Regions from separate parts of the Priestia sp. JV24 genome, predicted to be linked through region 1. Evidence: riboswitches for the same ligand, from Rfam matches in the RefSeq annotation. Region 1 holds a riboswitch; each other region holds the start of a gene.

Region 1 (4,570 bases):
GTCCGGATTAATCCAAAACAGTGCAGGGTCAAGCACCTTCAAAGCGCGCTCGATATTTCGTGTCAGCTCTTCAAGCTTCGGTACGCGCGGACTGTGGATATCATATACGCCAAGTCCAATTCCTTGATTGTACGTATGTTCTTCAAACGCATAAATTAATTCACCGTGGCTTTTGGACGTTTCAATGGAAATGACGTCGGCATCAAGCGCTTTGATCGCATCAATAATCTCTTCGAATTCTGAATAGCACATATGCGTGTGAATTTGCGTCTGATTTTGCACGGATACCGTGGCTAGCTTAAATGCGTACACCGCGGCGTTTAAATAATTTTCCCAGTTTTCTCGTTTTAACGGCAGTCCTTCACGCAGCGCGGGTTCATCTACTTGAATCATCGAGATGCCCTGACTTTCAAGTGCTTCCACTTCTTTTCTAAGAGCAAGCGCAATTTGATTTGCCACGTCGTAGCGCGGGATATCATCACGCACAAACGACCAGTTTAAAATTGTAATCGGACCCGTCAGCATTCCTTTAACCGGCTTATTTGTTAGAGACTGTGCGTAGATCGTTTCTTTTATTGTCATCGCCTGTTCGTACGAGACATCTCCGTAAATAAGCGGCGGTTTCACGCAGCGAGAACCGTAAGATTGCACCCAGCCAAACTTCGTAAACTGAAAGCCTCCTAATTTTTCACCGAAGTACTCAACCATGTCCGTACGCTCAAACTCTCCGTGCACAAGTACATCTAAGCCGATATTTTCTTGAATTTCAATCCATTTTTTGATTTCCTCGTTAATGTACGCTTCATATGCTTCGTCTGTTAGTTCTCCTTTACGCCATTTTAGACGCTCTTTTCGCACTTCTTTTGTTTGCGGAAAGCTTCCAATCGTTGTCGTTGGAAGAAGCGGCAGCTGAAACGCTTCTTGCTGAACGCGTTGACGTACGTCAAACGGCGCTTGGCGCTCTGCTTTATAACTGTGCAGCTGCTTCAGCTCTTTTTGCACGTCTTGATGATTTCGAAAAGATGATCCATTTAATGCTTGAATCGCTTGTTTGCTTACACTTATTTCTTTTTCTATTGCTTCTTTTCCTTGCTGTACCGCTTTCGTTAACAGCGTGATTTCCTTCAGCTTTTCATCTGCAAAAGAGAGCGCATTTTTCAATACTGGATCAATCGTCTCTTCATTTTTTACCGTGACAGGAACATGTAATAGACTTGATGAAGGCTGCAGAATCAAACGGTCTTTTGATACGGCTTCTTCAATTTCACTAAGCGTTAAAAGTTGTTCATCCAAATTTTCACGCCAAATGTTTCGTCCGTCAATCACTCCTGCTGCCAGCACTTTATCAGTTGGAAAACCATATTTATTAAGCGCCGTGAGATTTTCGCCTCGGTCATGTACAAAATCTAAGCCAATACCATGAACAGGAAGAGCAACTACTTCTTTATAGTGATTAACGCTGTCAAAATACGTTTGCAAAATGACTTTTACATTCGGTGCCGCTTCCTTCAAAGTTTGATAGACTTCTCTGTACAGCGCGATTTCTTCTTTTGATAGCGTTGTAGCTAAAACCGGCTCATCTATCTGCACCCACTCGACGCCTTCTGCCTGCAGCTCCGCTAAAATAGTTGCATAAAGCGGAACAAATTGTTCAACTACTTTTTCAAACTCACTTTCTTTATATCCTTTTGACAGCTTCACAAATGTTACTGGACCTAAAATAACGGGTTTACCTTTGATATTCAGCTTTTCTTTTGCTTCTTTGTAAAATTGAAGCGGTCGATTTTCTACAAGTGCCGGCGTACATTCCTCAAGCTCGGGTACGATGTAGTGATAATTTGTGTTAAACCATTTTGTCATCGTAGAAGCTACCGCACCTTTTGTTCCTCGCGCGATGTCAAAATACGTTTCAAGCGATACCGGTCCTCCGTCATATTCAAAGCGCTTTGGCACCAAACCAAACATAGCGGCTGTATCTAACACGTGATCGTATAAGCTAAAATCGCCGACTGGAATCAGTTCAATTCCTGCGTCACGCTGTTTTTTTAGATGCCCAAGACGAAGAGCTTCAATTTCCTGTAGAAAGATATCTTTCTCTAGTTTTCCTGCCCAAAACTGCTCAAGCGCTTTTTTCCATTCTCGTTTTTCACCAATTCTTGGATAACCTACATTTGAACTTTTTACACTGCTCATTTTTTCCACTCCCTGTATATTTTTTTATCGATAAACTAAAAAATCTCTCTTTTCGAAATGAAAAGAGAGATGATACGCATACTTAACTAAAGTTGAGATAGTCTGTTTTTCTCAACACGTATTCCTCACTCCTCTCTATATCCCGTAGAGCTTAAGTGCATACAACAGGCAGGTCTCCTGACTTAGGTTCATCGCTTCTTATCCCTTCCCATTTCAACATGAAACAGTGGTTAATAAGTTGCTCCCCATTACAGTGGCGGGACCGCGCCGGCTTTTCACCGATCTTCCCTTTTAAGCTGCGTACATTCGTTACACAGCACCTGATGCATTTTTATAAAATTGTTCATTCAAAACACCTTCACATAAAATAAAAAGCCTCTCTATCATGAATAGAGAGGCATAGTATCTATGAAATCCTCTCTTATTTTTCAAAGCTGTACGCTTTGCAGGATGTAGCACCTTTTTAACAAGAATGTTAAATGGTTGCCGGGCTTCACAGGGCCAGTCCCTCCGCCTCTCTCAATAAGAGTTTTAATTGTTTATAATATTTTGAATGTAGAGCCATCTTAACACCTTAGATTTATGCTGTCAAAAGAAATTGCAAAAAAATTAGTTTTCAGGAGGTGCTGACGCTAATTTTTGTCTTAACAATTTGTAATCGTCTTTTCGATGTGTTTCGATCAAGTCTTTTGCTCCTTGGTGATATCCTGACGAATAAATGTACTCTACTGCTGTTTCAATAAGCTTTCTTTTTTCTTCGGCACACTCCCGGTCCATTAAGGGGAACAGTCTACCTAAAAGGTCATTTAAATCTTCCTTGATAAAACGATTAAGTCCTTCTTGCATCTTTTCGTTTGCCATGATTGCTCCTCCATTTGCTGTGTATATTCTAAGCCTCTATAAACAGGCAGTTCACTGTGAATTTTAAGATAAAGTTAAGTCATTAAACAGTATATCAAGTGAATGTTTTTCTTTAATTACATATGTAATACAAATATATGACAAATATAGAGAATATATCATCATTCATTATCTATTATAACGTTTGACTGAACCTTCTGCTACAAGGTTTCGTTAAGAGTTATGCACATTTTCCCAAAAGAGGTTGAGACATAACGAAATGAATTCAATCTAAAGGCAAATGGGATACATGAGCTGAATCGCTTGTGACACCGCAGTTGATTTCCGTACAAGACTTCGCTTCCCGCAGGAGTCTTCGTCTTGTCCTCCAATCACCTGCTAGAAAGATCTATACACATGAAACCTACGTTTACCCTAACAAAAAAAACGAACCACTAATCAAACATCTTGATCAATGGTTCGTTTTTCATTTCGTCTAAAACCCTTTTGTCCCAGCCTCTTTTTTTGAACCTAGCTTTCTACTTTCTTGTTTTTACAAACAATTTCTTCGAGGTCGTCCAAAATCCTTCCAAAGAAGAGGACCTAAAATGTCGTACCTGCTTACAAAAAACTCTGTAAAATTATAATTATTTAAAATTAAAGGCGGCTCAAAATCAAGGGGAGCACCGGCGCCTCCTGACAATACAAAATCAGTGCCTCTTCCAAGCGTAAACGACCCGTTTCTGTTTTTTCTAATAAACTGCTCGTCATACGCATGCACGTGGCTGACTAACACTTTTTTTACGCGGTGTTCTTGAATTAAATCAAAAAATTCTTGACTTTGAGGAGTCGTTACAGGAAACCCTTCAAGATTTGACCACCGGCCAATATTTGGCTGCGCATGCATGGCTACAACGGTATTACGAGGAGCATCCTCTAGCTGCTGCTCTAAATAATTCAGCTCTCTATCTGTAAATCCATATATTTTATTCTTGGGACTGATGACATTATTTAGTGCGATGCACCGGAAGTTGAAGACAGGAATATCGATAACCCAGTGTACTTTTCCGATAGTGGCTCTGAAGTTTTCGAGATTGCTTTCATCAAGGTACAGTTCATCATGATTCCCTACGCATACAAACATAGGAATGTTTGGTGCGATTTTTTCAACAACCTTAACAAAGTGCTCCAAATACTCTTTTTTCCCTGTATAGACGGTGTCTCCCCCATGAATAATAAACAGCGGGTTCAATTCCACCGCCTTTTTTAATACAAGCTCAAATTCACCGCTCATCGTGAAACAATTATCGTTTGGTCCGTCACCTCTGCTGTCTCCCATAAAAACAAAGTTAAATGGATCTCTCGGATTTAATTGTTTAATTCTTTGCTTTAATATCTTTTCAGAACGTTCATGAAGCGTCAAATTCATCAACTAGTTAATCCCCCTATTAATAAATAAATTTAGTTAAAAGTAAACAAGCTTACTTATTTATATGAGAATTTGTTGATGATGGTCACTACCTTCTTGTAAGCAGAA
Region 2 (4,570 bases), on a different contig from region 1:
AAGAGTAGCCAAACAAAAGGTCGTGCTAAAAGATCATTGGAAAAGCAGTCGTTTTGAAGAGCATGGATTTACCGTGCAAAAACGAAAAACATCAAAATTTCATTACGGGACAATTGATATACAAAAATAAACAAAAAAGTAAAAAGAATCACGCTCATTGAAAAGACTTCCAAAACCTTTTAGGAATTAAAAAGTTTTGGAAGTTTTTTTTGTGAATTTCATCTAAAGTTCATAAAAGTATGATATATTTTTGAACATAAAAATACTTTTGTGTTTAAGCATCCAGCAAAAAAGGAATATCTTGTATAGGTTTCCGCTCGGTGTGACAACCTCAAACAGAAGAAGGAAGGTGCTAACTAAAAAGTTGTCGAATGCCCGTAGACAGCATAAATGAATAAGCAAATATAGGTAAAAAATTAATAAGTATGTTACAATACCTAGTGAGTTATGACAATGAATTTTACGATATGAAAAGACCATATGGGAAAAGATGAGAAAGGAAAGATACGAATGCCTAGATGGATAAAAAGAATGCTAGTTGTATTTATTACAGTATTTACATTTGGGCTTGTCACTCCACCAGAATATTTATACGTTGATGATGCAAAAGCGGACAAGCAACATAAAGCAGGGTATGTAAGAGAAACAACTCCTGTCACAGCTGTTATAGAAGATATTCATTTGCCATATGAAGAACCAAAATATGAAGACGTTTCATCATTTGTTACGTATGCAATGGAATCAGCTGAAAAACAGTCAGTGGAAAAATTCGGAACAAAAATTGGACCTGTCATTGAAGATGAATTTCGTCAAGCAGTGTTACCTAAAATTGAAGAAGTGCTGACCGACATTGGCACTGAACGTGAACAGTCAATTCAGAATCTCGAGATAAGCGAGCATCCTGCTGCTGGCTACGGTGAAAAGATTTTCCATGTATATGACCGGGAAACCGGTCAGGACTTAATACGATTTCATGTACGGCGTGAAAATCCTCCAAAAGATGGATACTGGTTTAATTTTCACTATCATGCGGCTGCAGATAATTTTCAGAAGCATTATGATTTAGGGAAAATTTATTGGAACCGAAACATGCCGCCTAAATGGTTTAGCTGATAATAGACACAACATTCTGCGATTTCGAAATGTTAGCTTTTTTAAGCTAGCATTTTTTTACGTCTAAAACCGTTAGGGTCTAAATAAGCTGAAACATTAGCACAACGATAAAAAAATCGTTTATAATGAAGTCAGACTTCTTACCATAGAATAGTGAGAAGGAACGAATAGATGCTGGAGGTAACACAATGAAACAATTTACGGAAGAAAAACAATTTCGCGAACAAATTAAGAACGAAACACTAAGCGTTGGGATTTTTACGACAACGTGGTGTCCTGATTGCAAACGTTTGGATATGTTCATTGATGAAATCGTTGATGAAAATACAGATAAAGCATGGTTTAAAATTGACAAGGATGAGTTTGAAGAACTTTCTGCTGAAAACAATGTAATGGGTATTCCTTCTCTTCTTGTATATAAAAACGGTGAAAAAATTGCACACTTGCACAGTGCAAATGCTAAAACGCCTGAAGCGGTCCGTGAATTTTTAGCAACTCTTTAATTCCTTAAGCTGCGAGAGCATTCTTGCAGCTTTTTTTTGTGAGAATGGCTATTTCCATTTTTCCATGAGTGGGGTATACTAGGACAAGTGAATAATCGTAAAGCAATAAGGTCTCAATTTAAAGATTGAGTGAAAAGGGAAGTCTGGTGAAAAACCAGCGCGGTCCCGCCACTGTAAGCGCTTTGTGCGTAAGTCAGGAGACCTGCCTTATTGTTAGCTGTGAAACCTTCGAGGAAGGGTGAAGCAGGGTAATGAACATACATATCAAGTATAGTGAACGGATTCTTTTCCTGCTTATCTTGACGTTACCTGCTTTGCTTTCAATTGAAAGTAAAGCTTTTTTATTTTGAAGCTGCCGGCGAGCAGTATACATAGTCAAAGCGGAAAAACGGGATAGCGCTGCTTTTTGCATGATCATTTGCTTTTTCTTTAACGTGGAGGTTTCGTATTCACAATGAACAATATATAGGGGGAGTATTTAGATGAAAAAATGGCTTTCGTATTCCATTATTGCACTGTTAGTCATCGTACTTGCTGCATGCGGTGCAGGCAGCCAAAGCAACAGTGATAAAAAAACGAAGCAAGATACGGCACAAACGTCACAAGCTGCATTTCCAGTGAAGGTAAAAGACGCGCGTGATAAAGAAATTACGTTGAAAAAACAGCCTAAGAAAATTGTTTCCTTAATGCCAAGTAATACGGAAATTGTATATGCCCTTGGCCTTGAAAAAGAATTAGTCGGTGTTACAAGCAACGATGATTATCCTAAAAGCGTAAAGAAAAAAGCGCAGGTAGGAGATATGAACGTTAATGCGGAAAAAGTTATTGCTTTAAATCCTGATTTAGTGCTAGCACACGCTTCAAGTATGGGCGTTTCGGATGAAGTATTTAAACAAATTGAAAGTGCGGGTATTCCGGTATTTGTTGTAAAAGATTCAACAACGTTTGACACGGTTTATGATTCTATTACGCAAATCGGTAAATTAACAGGTAAAACAAAAGAAGCTAATCAAACAATTAAAGACATGAAAGAAAAAGTAGCTTCAATTGAGAAAAAAGCAAAAACGATTTCAAAAGAAGATCGTAAAAAAGTATGGATAGAGGTATCAGGAGCTCCTGAGATTTATACAACAGGAAAAGGTACGTTCATGAACGAAATGCTTACTATGATCGGTGCTGATAACGTAGCGGCTAGTGAAAAGGGTTGGGTTAAGTTTTCTGAAGAGCAAGTTGTTAAGTTAAACCCTGACGTTATTATCGCAACGTATGATGCAGATAAAAATGAGATTATGAAGCGTCCCGCTTGGAGCAGCATGACTGCTGTAAAAGAGGGTAACATCGAGAAGGTTGATCAAAACAAAATCAACCGCTTAGGACCTCGTATTGTAGATGGCTTAGAGGACTTAGCAAAAGCAGTATACCCTGAGGTGTACAATAAATAAGAAGAGGGACCATATTCCAGTTCGAATTGAAAAGGGGATTGGTCCCTTTTCACATCTTAAAATTGAAGAACGGCCTGAGCTTTTAATCATGAAAACCGAGACTTCTTATAAAACATACAGCTCAGGGGTTTTAGGAACAGGCATTACGGAAACGGACACCTTTTACAATCGATTTGTTCACAAAGACTATTATTCAGATACTCCTTCTTTGGAGTATGAGCAATATTTGATGAAAGAAAATGTGCGCCATGAGCAAATCGTAGGGTTAATGACAGCCGTTTGGTTAAAAGAAAGAGCGATTTACTGTTATGAAGGCTACGGAGTAAGAGTAGCTTCCGTGATAACGGCTGGAGTAGGAAACGCAGTAGATATTACAGCTGACGAAGCTGTCCCGTTCTATTCTTCTCCCGGTACAATTAATATGTTTTTTTTCGTGGAAGGTACGCTTACGGATGCAGCGTTTTTACAGCTTTTTATTGCGGCCACAGAAGCTAAAACAAAAACGCTGTCACAGCTGGGTGTCATAGATCCGGCTACAAAGACGATTGCTACGGGGACATCTACGGACAGCATCTCAGTTGCAGCGTCTCAGCAAGGACCATTATATGAATATGCAGGCTCTATGACCGCTTTAGGGCAAGCGGTAGCCAAGCTGGTGAAAATAAGCTTAGAGCAGGGACTTAAGGGAAAGAGGTGAAGAAATGAGTATTACACAAGCGATAATTGCACACATGACGGCCATGACGATTGCTTTACTAATTGACCGAATTATAGGCGATCCCGAAAATTGGCCGCATCCCGTTCGCTGGTTTGGCAAATGGATTTATTGGATAGATTCTAGATTAAATAAAGGTGCAGGAAGACGATTTAAAGGATTGCTTCTTGTGATAAGTATGGCTGTGCTCGCAGGAGTTGTTCCCTTTTTGTTCCTCCATGCTTTGTACGGAGTTCATTTTATAGCAGGTGTTTTAGTAGAGGGCGTAATGATTGCGACTACTATATCCACTCGTTCTTTAAGCGAAGCTGCCTATAAGGTACAAAAGCCGCTTCAGCTAGGAGATATGGAGAAAGCTAGATATGAAGTAAGTATGATTGTGGGACGAGATACAGATCGTTTGTCAGAAGGAGAAATTGCCAGAGCGACGGTAGAGACCGTGGCTGAAAATACAAGTGATGGTATTACAGCTCCGCTTTTTTATGCATTTATAGGAGGAGGAGCCCTAGCCTTTTTTTACCGAGCTATTAACACATGTGATTCGATGGTTGGGTACAAAAATGACCGCTACTTTCTGTTCGGCTACTTTAGTGCAAAAACCGATGACGTATTAAACTATATTCCAAGTCGGTTAACTGCAGTGGTGATGACGGCTGTTAATGTAGCAAAAAGCCAGTATTCTCTTGGGCATGTAACGAGTTTGATTAAGCGTGATGCTAAGAAGCATCCCAGCCCAAATAGCGGATACGGGGAAAGCGCAGTGGCTGCTCTGTTAGGTATTCAACTCGGCGGGCTTA
Region 3 (4,570 bases), on a different contig from region 1:
GCCACACATGTATCAATGCCTTGACTTACATTTGGGCGTTCAAATTCTAGAAAACACGTTTCTACTAAAATAGATGCGTCCCAATCATGCTTCATAGTCGAAATAAATTCGCGAATTTGATCGTTCCCTTCAGGATCTCTGCTTCCATGACCGACAAATAAAACTGATTTCATATAATGCCCTCCTATTTTTTAATCTCCACACGGAGCTGGTTCTACTTTTATTTTTGGTGTTATATCTTGATAGTCGAATCCATAAACGTTCTTCACACGCTTAAAGAATTTATGAAATCGCTCATTAGGATGACCTTTTTCTTTATATTCATGGACAATGTTCTCGACTATTTCAATAATGTCATCAGGTGCTATGCCTTCCGCCACAATTTGACCTGAATGCGCATTGCGTCCAACCGTTTTAGCTCCTAAAAATAAATCAAACGCACCTTTTCTATAGACAATGCCGATATCTTCTTGAACTGCGCCATAGCAGGCCATGCCGCATCCATTAATACCAAGCTTCAGCTCTTTTGGCATGTCCATTCCCCCGAGGCGCTTTTGTAATTCTTCCGTATGTGGAATAGCATCGCTTTTTTCTCCGTCACAAAAATCACACGCTTTGATTGTGAACACATCTCCGACCGGAGATAGTAAAAAGGAAGCTGCTTGGAGCTTTTTAATAATCACATCTGGTTGAGTCGTTGGGATTTGCAGTTTGATTTGATGGTCAGGTGTATACTCCATCGTACCTTTTTCACCAACAACTTCTGCTAGTGTTGTCATTTGAACAGGCGTGAATTTCTTATTTGCAAGTCCTGGACTAACCGCCACTTCGAAAATGGACTGTATTGGCTGATGTACGACCGCAGAAGTAGGTTCACCTAAAATTGCTTGAAGCGCTTCTTCTGCAAGAACTCGTGAAGTTGCTGTTTCTTCTGGTGTGGTCTGAACTGCTTCAATAGCTGAAGCTGTTTGCTTTACAGTCTCTTCTTGATCGAGAGCCCACGGTTCCGCTTCTTTTCGAAGTCGCTGATGCGGTCTTAGCGGCTGCTCCGTTTGGTTAAGGGTATATTTCCGCTGATATCCGCGCGGTGTAATCATTAAATCGTCGTAAAAAAACGTAGATGAATTCCCGACAACAACGGTAGTCAGCATGCCAATTTCATGATTTAACATGTCTTTTAAGTTGGTCATTACGACTTCTTCACGGTGACGATAAGCGCTTTTCACAAGACCAACAGGCGTATCAGGAGAACGGTACTTTAATAGAATCCTCTGTGCTTCAACAATTTGTCTTGTTCGTCTTCCGCTTTTTGGATTGTAAAAAGCCACTACGAAATCTGCTTGTGCAGCTGCTTCGATTCTTTTTTCGATTAGTTCCCATGGCGTAAGGTGGTCACTTAAACTAATTGTACAAGCATCATGCATCACGGGCGCTCCAAGGAGGGATGCGCATGAATTAATAGCCGAAATGCCAGGAATTACTTCCAGCTCTACGCCCGTTTCTTTTTTCCAACCTTTTTCAATCAACACTTCATACACAAGGCCTGCCATTCCATATACTCCTGCATCTCCGCTTGAAATGACAGCCACGGTTTTTCCTGCTTCAGCTTGCTTTACAGCTTCTTGTGCACGGCTTACTTCTTCGGTCATTCCCGTACTAATAATTTGCTGATTCGTTAACAGTCCTTGAATTAATTCCACATAGGTTTTGTAACCGATGATCATATCACTTTCTTGAATGGCTTCTCTTGCTCGCTGTGTAATATGTTCAAAGCTTCCCGGCCCAAATCCGATAACTAACAGTTTACCTTTCATGCTAGCTCCTCCTTTATGCGTTACTTTTTACTTTATCAATTCCTTCTATGGAGTCACTGTTTTCCGGGGAAACGAAACCATTTTGATCATATTCATAAATAATCGATTCCTTTATACTGCAGCCTCCTGCTAAATGTTCTTCGACAATCCGGTGAGCCACGGTTTCAGTGACCTGCTTGTACCAATCTCCTGAAGGATACACAATAGCTACAGGAGCATCTTTACATCGTCCGTTACAGCGTGTACGCGTTGTATGAACCGTTTCATCCAAATCCAGTTCCGTCACTTTATTTCGAATAGCTTGGGTGGCTTCTTCTCCACCTTTTCTCATACAGCTGCTTCCATTACAAATCAATACGTGATGTTTTGTTCCGTTTAAGTTCCACGTCGTCACACTCATTCGCTCCTTTACTAAAAAAAGCGCCTCTATCAATGATAGAGGCGCAGAAAAATTCAAACTAAGTTTTTGCACTTCCACCTATATCCCGTAGGGTAAGCTTCGCATTAAAGAAAGGCTGGTTTCCTGACTTCGATTCATCACTTGACTGCGCCTTCCCGAATACAGTGGCATATGCAATCAGCTCATCTTCACAGTGGCGGGTACCGCGCTGGCTTCACACCAGACTTCCCATTTAACACAATGTAAACATTGCGCACCTTTTTTGCACGATATGTAGTTTTACGACATGAGAAAAACCCGCTTCGCTAATATGCGAGCGGGTAAAACGTCAGAATAAGAGTGTACACGAATGCCACTTTAAGCCAACGTTTCCCTTCCCGCTCCCCGGAGAAATAGAAACTTCACAATAAAGACAGGTCTCCTGACTTGTGTATCATTCTACTTGAGAACCTTCCCGTGATTTTTCCACAGTGGTTATACTCGTTCGTCCACACTTACAGTTGCGGGGGCAGTACTGGTCTTTCACCAGTTTCCCTATTAAGCCTTCTTGGCATCTTTGTTGTTGCTGTTTGATATATATGAACCTTTTAAACTATCAGAATAATAGAAGTAACTACCATATCATAGCGTACATTTTTTTTTATTTCAACTCTATTCTTTTCGAAAGATACAAGCATCTATAAAAAAAACAAGAGCATAAAGTCAGCTCTTGTTTTTTCATTATATAGCTACTAATGTTAAATGAGGATCGTTATAATACACCACTTCTGAAAGAACTTTACAGCCATTTGTTTTGGCAAAAGCTTCTCTCGCCTGCTTTTCAGTTTCAAATTCAAACATTTTCATTTCTTTTCCAGCATATACCGTCAGTACCCACATGAAAAGATTCGCCTCCGATTATTGTAGGGATCGTTATATCCACATTATGCCGAAACCATTTCCTTTTGAAAACCCATTCTACAAAACTTGTCACAAGAAACTTTTAAAAATTTAAAAACATTTTAACTTCTGTAAATGAACAAAATGTACAAAAGGTTTAAGCAATATTACACCTCTTTAAAAAGGTGCTTTTTAACCAACTGTTGCTTCACCAGTAAAAAATATATAGTATTTATTAAAAAAAAGAAGCCGGACAGCCGGCTTCTTTTTTAGGAAAGGAAAGTACAGACATCACAATCCCGTACTTCTCTTTATTTTGCATAAAAATACACTAATTAAATATTCCTTTCTTAAAACAGAACCATGTTCGACTGCACATAGTGATAAAGAAGCTTATACGTATGGTTTAATGAATCTTGATGCGTTCTCTCAAACGCATGAGAAGAATCAATTCCTGGACCAATTAAGCCGTGTACGATATCATGTCCAGCACGAATAGCAGCAGAAGCATCTGACCCGTAAAACGGATAAATATCTAATTTGTACTGAATATCATGCTGCTTAGCTAGCTCCACCAAATGCTTTCTCAAACCGTAATGATATGGGCCGCTTGAATCTTTTACACAAATAGACACGGTGTATTCATCGGTAGATTGTCCATCTCCCATAGCACCCATATCAACCGCTAAGTATTCTACTGTTTGAGGTGTAATGTTCGAATTTCCTCCGTATCCAATTTCTTCGTTATTTGAAATGAGAAAATGCGTAGTGTATGGCAGTTCGATCTGTTCTTCTTGAATTGTTTTCATGAGCTGAAGCAATAAAGCTACGCTTGCTTTATCATCGAGATGACGAGATTTAATAAAACCGCTTTTTGTTATTTCTACACGAGGATCAAACGAAACAAAGTCGCCGACTTCAATTCCAAGGCTGCGAACATCTTCTGCGCTATGTACTTTTTCATCCAATCGAATTTCTATATTTTCTTGATTTCGCTCAGCTTTCCCTGCATCTTTATACACATGAACAGATGTTTGATGCATAAGGATGGTTCCTGTAAATACTTCTCCTGATGAAGTTTCAATTTCACAATATTCTCCTTCAATAGAATTGTAACGAAACCCTCCAATCAAGTCGATTTTCAGACGTCCACTCGGTTTGATTTCTTTTACCATAGCACCTAATGTATCGACATGAGCCGTCAGCATGCGGTGGTGATCTGTATCTTTACCGGGAATAGTAGCGACTAAGCCTCCTTTTCGATTGCGATACGTTTGAATATTTAGCTCTTTTACATAGTCTTCGACAAATGAAATTACCTTTTCTGTATTTCCAGAAGGACTGGGAATCGAAACAAGCTTTTTAATTAACTGAACAGTTTCCGTCATTATGACACTTCCTTTGTCTCTCATTTCTTTTATTTTACCATATGTTTCAAAAAAGATAACAGGCAGCTCCAAACAAAACAAGCCGGGCA
Region 4 (4,570 bases), on a different contig from region 1:
CATAAGTTGCTGCAGTAGATCATGCCCTCGTGGCGGTTTTGATTAGCTCGGTTAACCGTATCACGATAAAACATATAAGGCGTTCCGGTTTCAAGCTGGGAAAGCATAATGCGCTTGAAGATTTCAATAGCAGGTACTGTTTCTCTTGAAAGCTGTTCATTATTTACACACTCAGCGTAACGAGTGCGGAACGAACCGCTGCCTTCTTCTTCATCATAAAAATCTTCTAACGAGTAGCCCATCAGCGTACGAACTTCGTGAGGATCGAATAAGTGCCAGTCTTCACGTGCCTCTACTTTTTCCATAAACAAATCTGGCAAACATACACCAGTGAATAAATCATGCGTGCGCTGACGTTCGTCACCATTGTTCAAACGCGCATCTAAGAATGAAAAGATGTCTTTGTGCCATACGTCTAAATATACGGCAATAGCTCCTTGGCGTTGACCTAGCTGATCGACACTTACAGCCGTATTATTTAGCTGTTTCATCCATGGAATTGTTCCTGATGATACGCCTTTAAAACCTTTTATATCACTTCCTCGGCTTCTAATATGACCGAGGTAGACACCAATTCCGCCTCCATTTTTACTAAGCGTGGCCAAATCTGTATTGCTATCATAAATACCGCGTAAGCTGTCATCAATCGTATCAATAAAGCAGCTAGATAGCTGTCCGTAGCTCTTTCCTGCGTTTGAAAGTGTTGGTGTGGCAACCGTCATATATAGACTAGAAAGCGCCCAATACGCTTCTTTTACTAATGCTGTTCGATTTTCTTTCTTTTCTTGAGACATCAGCGTCATAGCAATGATAAGAAAACGTTCTTGCGGTAATTCGTATACGCGCTTATCATGTGATGTCGCTAAATAGCGATCTGCTAATGTCAACAATCCAATGTATGTAAATAAACGATCGCGTTCAGGAATAATGACTGAAGCAATTTCATTAATTTCTTCTTCTGTATATGTTTTTAATAGCTGCTTATTATAAATGCCGATTTTTGTTAGTTCTTGAATAAGCTGATAAAACGAACCGTACTTCTCTTTTTTATCGTAACCTCGGTTGTCCGCTGCTTTTCGATATAGTTCGTTTAAGTAGACGTCTGCCGCTACGTACGTCCAATCGGGTTCTTCCATTGAAATACGCTCTAAGGCTGCCAAAATTAGGACGTTTGCAACCTTTTCGTCCGTCATATTTTCCTTTACTGTAACAGTTTGAATAACCTTTTCCTCATACAAAGAAAAATCAAGCTGCGTAAATTCTTTTTTTAAACGTTCAATATATGCAGTTAATTCATGTAGAATTGTAGGCTTTAATGTATTCACCATAAATATGGCTCCTCTCTTCACTTCAAAATAAAAAATCGCTCACCGTACCTCGGTGAGCGAATAGAACGAAGATAGAAGAAGACACTAAGTCTTTTCTCAATCCTCGCTCTACCCTCTCACCTCCCGAAGAAGATAAAACGACATAAAAAAGGCAGGTCTCCTGACTTATGCTTCTTTTTACTTTAAGGCCTTCCCATGATGTTTACTCACAGTGGATCTCCTTATTTCATCAGCATTCACAGTTGCGGGAACAGCTTTGGATTTTCACCAAATTCCCTTTTAAGTCTTTTTATCAGACACCTTTTTCACTGGAAAACACAAAATATAGTATTTTATTATAGATTTCAAAACAACATATTGTGTTATGTTATAAACACATTATATAGGACAACTTAGAAAACTATCAACCTATTTTCAAAAATAATTTTGTTTTTTACGATAAAACTCTTCGACTTTTTTCATCAAACTATTCCATCATAACATGTTTTGACACGCTTGATGGAACAATGTGCTCTTTTTAAAAAATTTGTCCTATTTTTCTACTAAACATTGACAACCTCAATAAAAAAACCGTTTTTCATCAAAAAACGGTTTTTAATTATTTGTATTCTTTTTCAAATGATTTGATTGTTTTGATAAACTTTTTATCAATATCGTATCCTATCCCCGGTTTTCCCTTCACCTTTATTACTCCGGCTTCTACCTCTACTTCGGGCTTAATAATATCTTTTTCCCAATAGCGAGACGACGCAGAAATATCACCTGGTATCGTGAAAGAAGGGAGTGTGGCAAGGGCGATGTTATGAGCTCGTGAAATCCCTGCTTCTAACATTCCTCCAACCCAAAGTCTTACACCATGCCGGACGCATAAATCATGAATTTGCTTTGCTACGGACATTCCGCCAACTCGCCCGATTTTCACATTGATAATCTTACAGCTTTCTTGTTCGATTGCATGACGTGCATCTTCACAGCTCACAATACTTTCATCTAAGCAAATTGGCGTCTTTATTTGCTTTTGTAACAATCGATGATCAAGGATATCATCAGAACTTAACGGCTGTTCGATCATCATTAAATTCAATTCATCTAGTTTCTTTAATGAATCACTATCGCTTAAAGTATAGGCTGAATTGGCATCAGCCATAAGAGGAATGCTTGGAAATTCATCTCGAATTTGTTTCAGTAGCTCATAGTCAGCACCCGGCTTAATTTTCACTTTAAAGCGCTTATAGCCATCTTTCATGTAAGTCTTTATTTGTTCTTTCATTACGGAAATGTCATTTAAGCCAACTACCACTCCAGCTTCTACAGCAGACCTTACTCCGCCAATTACTTCAGATAACGGCTTGTTTTGCCGCTTTGCATACAAATCCCATACAGCACAGTCCAAAGCTGCTTTAGCCATGTTATTTCGCTTTAGAGGTTTGAATAACTTTTGAACATCCTCTGGTTTTTGAAGCTGCTGATGAAGAAGCGAGGGAATTAAAAAATCGTCTAACATATGAAAACATGTCTGAATCGTTTCTTCCGTATACCAAGGAGATGAAAAAGCAACGACTTCTCCCCACCCTGTAAATCCTTGTTCATCTTCTACTTCAAGCAAAATCAATTCTCGATCCTGTACTGTACCATAGCTTGTTGAAAAAGGAGAAAGAAGCTTCATGTCAATTTTATAAAGATGTACTTTTTTTATAATCATCGATTAGCTCCTTTTCTGTATGAACGATGATAGCTTCCGGCGTATGATTTTATTAGAAGCTGTTCGCGGCAGCTCCTCTACTCGAACGAAATACTTTGGAAGTTTGTACTTTGCTAAAAATTGTTGAATGTGTAAAGATAATTCTTCATCTGAAACGTCTTCGTTTACAACAATACATGCAGCTGGAACTTGTCCCCATTTTTCATCACCTACTCCCGTTACACCGGCCTCTTTAACAGCGGGATGCTTCAACAAAACATTTTCAATTTCAGCTGGATATACATTTTCTCCACCTGAAATAATAAGGTCTGAACGTCTGTCTAACACATATAGAAAGCCTTCTTCATCCACTTTCCCGATATCTCCTGTATAGAACCAGCCTTGTTGAAGGGCTTTTTCAGTAGCTTCTGGTTTATTTAAATATCCTTTTGTAACATTTGGACCTTTAACAATGATTTCTCCTGCTTCGCTGGTCTCATTTCCTTTTTCATCTACAATTTTCATTGCACATGGAAATAATGGTTTACCTGCTGATCCCAGTTTTCGCAAACTATCTTCAGGTGAAAGCGTAACGAACTGTGAAGATGTTTCTGTCATTCCATACGTTTGATAAACAGGAATTTCTTTATTCACACAAGCCTCTAAAATAGTAAGCGGTGCAGGTCCTCCTCCTAAAAGCATGCATCGAAACGTATGCGGATATTTTCGTTCCCCTAACTCATCGAGCATGTTGGACAGCATGGAAGTGACAACCGAAATAATCGTTACCTCTTTGTTTTCAATTGCTTCATTTACTGCTCTTGCTTCAAACCGTTCTTCTAAAATGATTTTCATTCCGTAAAAGACGCTCCGCATTAAAATAGATAAGCCGCTAATATGAAACAAAGGAACCGCTATAAGCCAGCAGTCTTTTTCGTTTAATCCTAAATTAAGCGCTGAGCCAACGGAACTCCACCAGTGATTTCCATACGTCTGCAGCACTCCTTTTGGATGACCTGTTGTTCCGGACGTATACATAATGGTAAATGTCTCCTCGAGATTCCACGTTTTTTGAAAATCCGTTTCTGCTTCTGGAGAACTTTTTAAAGCAGGTAAAGTAAGCTGAGTAATGGAACTTTGGAATTCTCTCATTAAAAATGTTTCATCCGCAATAAGCAACGACACGTTTGCATCTGTTAGCTGATAATTAATTTCTTCGTTTGTCAAACGCGTGTTGACGAGCAGCAACCTTGCACCAATATAAGAAACCGCATGTAAAATCTCAATAAACTCCACTCTATTTTTCATGTATAAAGCAATGGTATCGTCTTGCTTTACACCGTTAAACGAAAGCTGCTGTGCTACTTTTTGAACACGTTTATGAAGCTCTTGAAACGTAAGAGACGTTTGGGATGTTTCTACCGCCACTCGATTTGGCGTCAAATATGCTCTTTGCATAAGCCCATTGGGAATCGTTTGGCTACTCATGAATTTCTCTCCTTTTTATACTGATTAACTAAATTAAATTGAAAAAACAGCCTGATGATAATCACCAAGCTGT

The links. Region 1 has a riboswitch for cobalamin ahead of metE (5-methyltetrahydropteroyltriglutamate--homocysteine S-methyltransferase). Riboswitches for the same ligand answer to the same signal wherever they lie in the genome.
Region 2: it holds a riboswitch for cobalamin, as region 1 does, so the genes downstream of both, OK414_RS10160 (ABC transporter substrate-binding protein) here and metE (5-methyltetrahydropteroyltriglutamate--homocysteine S-methyltransferase) in region 1, are expected to answer to the same signal.
Region 3: it holds a riboswitch for cobalamin, as region 1 does, so the genes downstream of both, OK414_RS13750 ((2Fe-2S) ferredoxin domain-containing protein) here and metE (5-methyltetrahydropteroyltriglutamate--homocysteine S-methyltransferase) in region 1, are expected to answer to the same signal.
Region 4: it holds a riboswitch for cobalamin, as region 1 does, so the genes downstream of both, OK414_RS25520 (ribonucleoside-diphosphate reductase subunit alpha) here and metE (5-methyltetrahydropteroyltriglutamate--homocysteine S-methyltransferase) in region 1, are expected to answer to the same signal.

The regions. Positions count from the first base shown of each region.
Region 1 is NZ_JAPCIN010000020.1:648,119-652,688, forward strand. Features, by position in the region: gene metE (5-methyltetrahydropteroyltriglutamate--homocysteine S-methyltransferase) at 1-2,193, opposite strand, end outside; cobalamin riboswitch at 2,343-2,532, opposite strand; SAM riboswitch class I at 2,612-2,722, opposite strand; gene OK414_RS18705 (hypothetical protein) at 2,803-3,054, opposite strand; gene OK414_RS18710 (metallophosphoesterase family protein) at 3,587-4,462, opposite strand.
Region 2 is NZ_JAPCIN010000015.1:164,039-168,608, forward strand. Features, by position in the region: gene OK414_RS10145 (class I SAM-dependent methyltransferase) at 1-130, shown strand, start outside; gene OK414_RS10150 (YpjP family protein) at 511-1,113, shown strand; gene OK414_RS10155 (thioredoxin family protein) at 1,302-1,616, shown strand; cobalamin riboswitch at 1,708-1,841, shown strand; gene OK414_RS10160 (ABC transporter substrate-binding protein) at 2,099-3,058, shown strand; gene OK414_RS10165 (adenosylcobinamide amidohydrolase) at 3,147-3,755, shown strand; gene cbiB (adenosylcobinamide-phosphate synthase CbiB) at 3,760-4,570, shown strand, end outside.
Region 3 is NZ_JAPCIN010000016.1:246,527-251,096, forward strand. Features, by position in the region: gene OK414_RS13740 (sirohydrochlorin chelatase) at 1-173, opposite strand, end outside; gene cobJ (precorrin-3B C(17)-methyltransferase) at 192-1,814, opposite strand; gene OK414_RS13750 ((2Fe-2S) ferredoxin domain-containing protein) at 1,828-2,208, opposite strand; cobalamin riboswitch at 2,310-2,490, opposite strand; cobalamin riboswitch at 2,608-2,787, opposite strand; gene OK414_RS13755 (hypothetical protein) at 2,935-3,093, opposite strand; gene OK414_RS13760 (M42 family metallopeptidase) at 3,444-4,481, opposite strand.
Region 4 is NZ_JAPCIN010000023.1:826,038-830,607, forward strand. Features, by position in the region: gene OK414_RS25520 (ribonucleoside-diphosphate reductase subunit alpha) at 1-1,328, opposite strand, end outside; cobalamin riboswitch at 1,461-1,647, opposite strand; gene menC (o-succinylbenzoate synthase) at 1,927-3,030, opposite strand; gene OK414_RS25530 (o-succinylbenzoate--CoA ligase) at 3,034-4,497, opposite strand.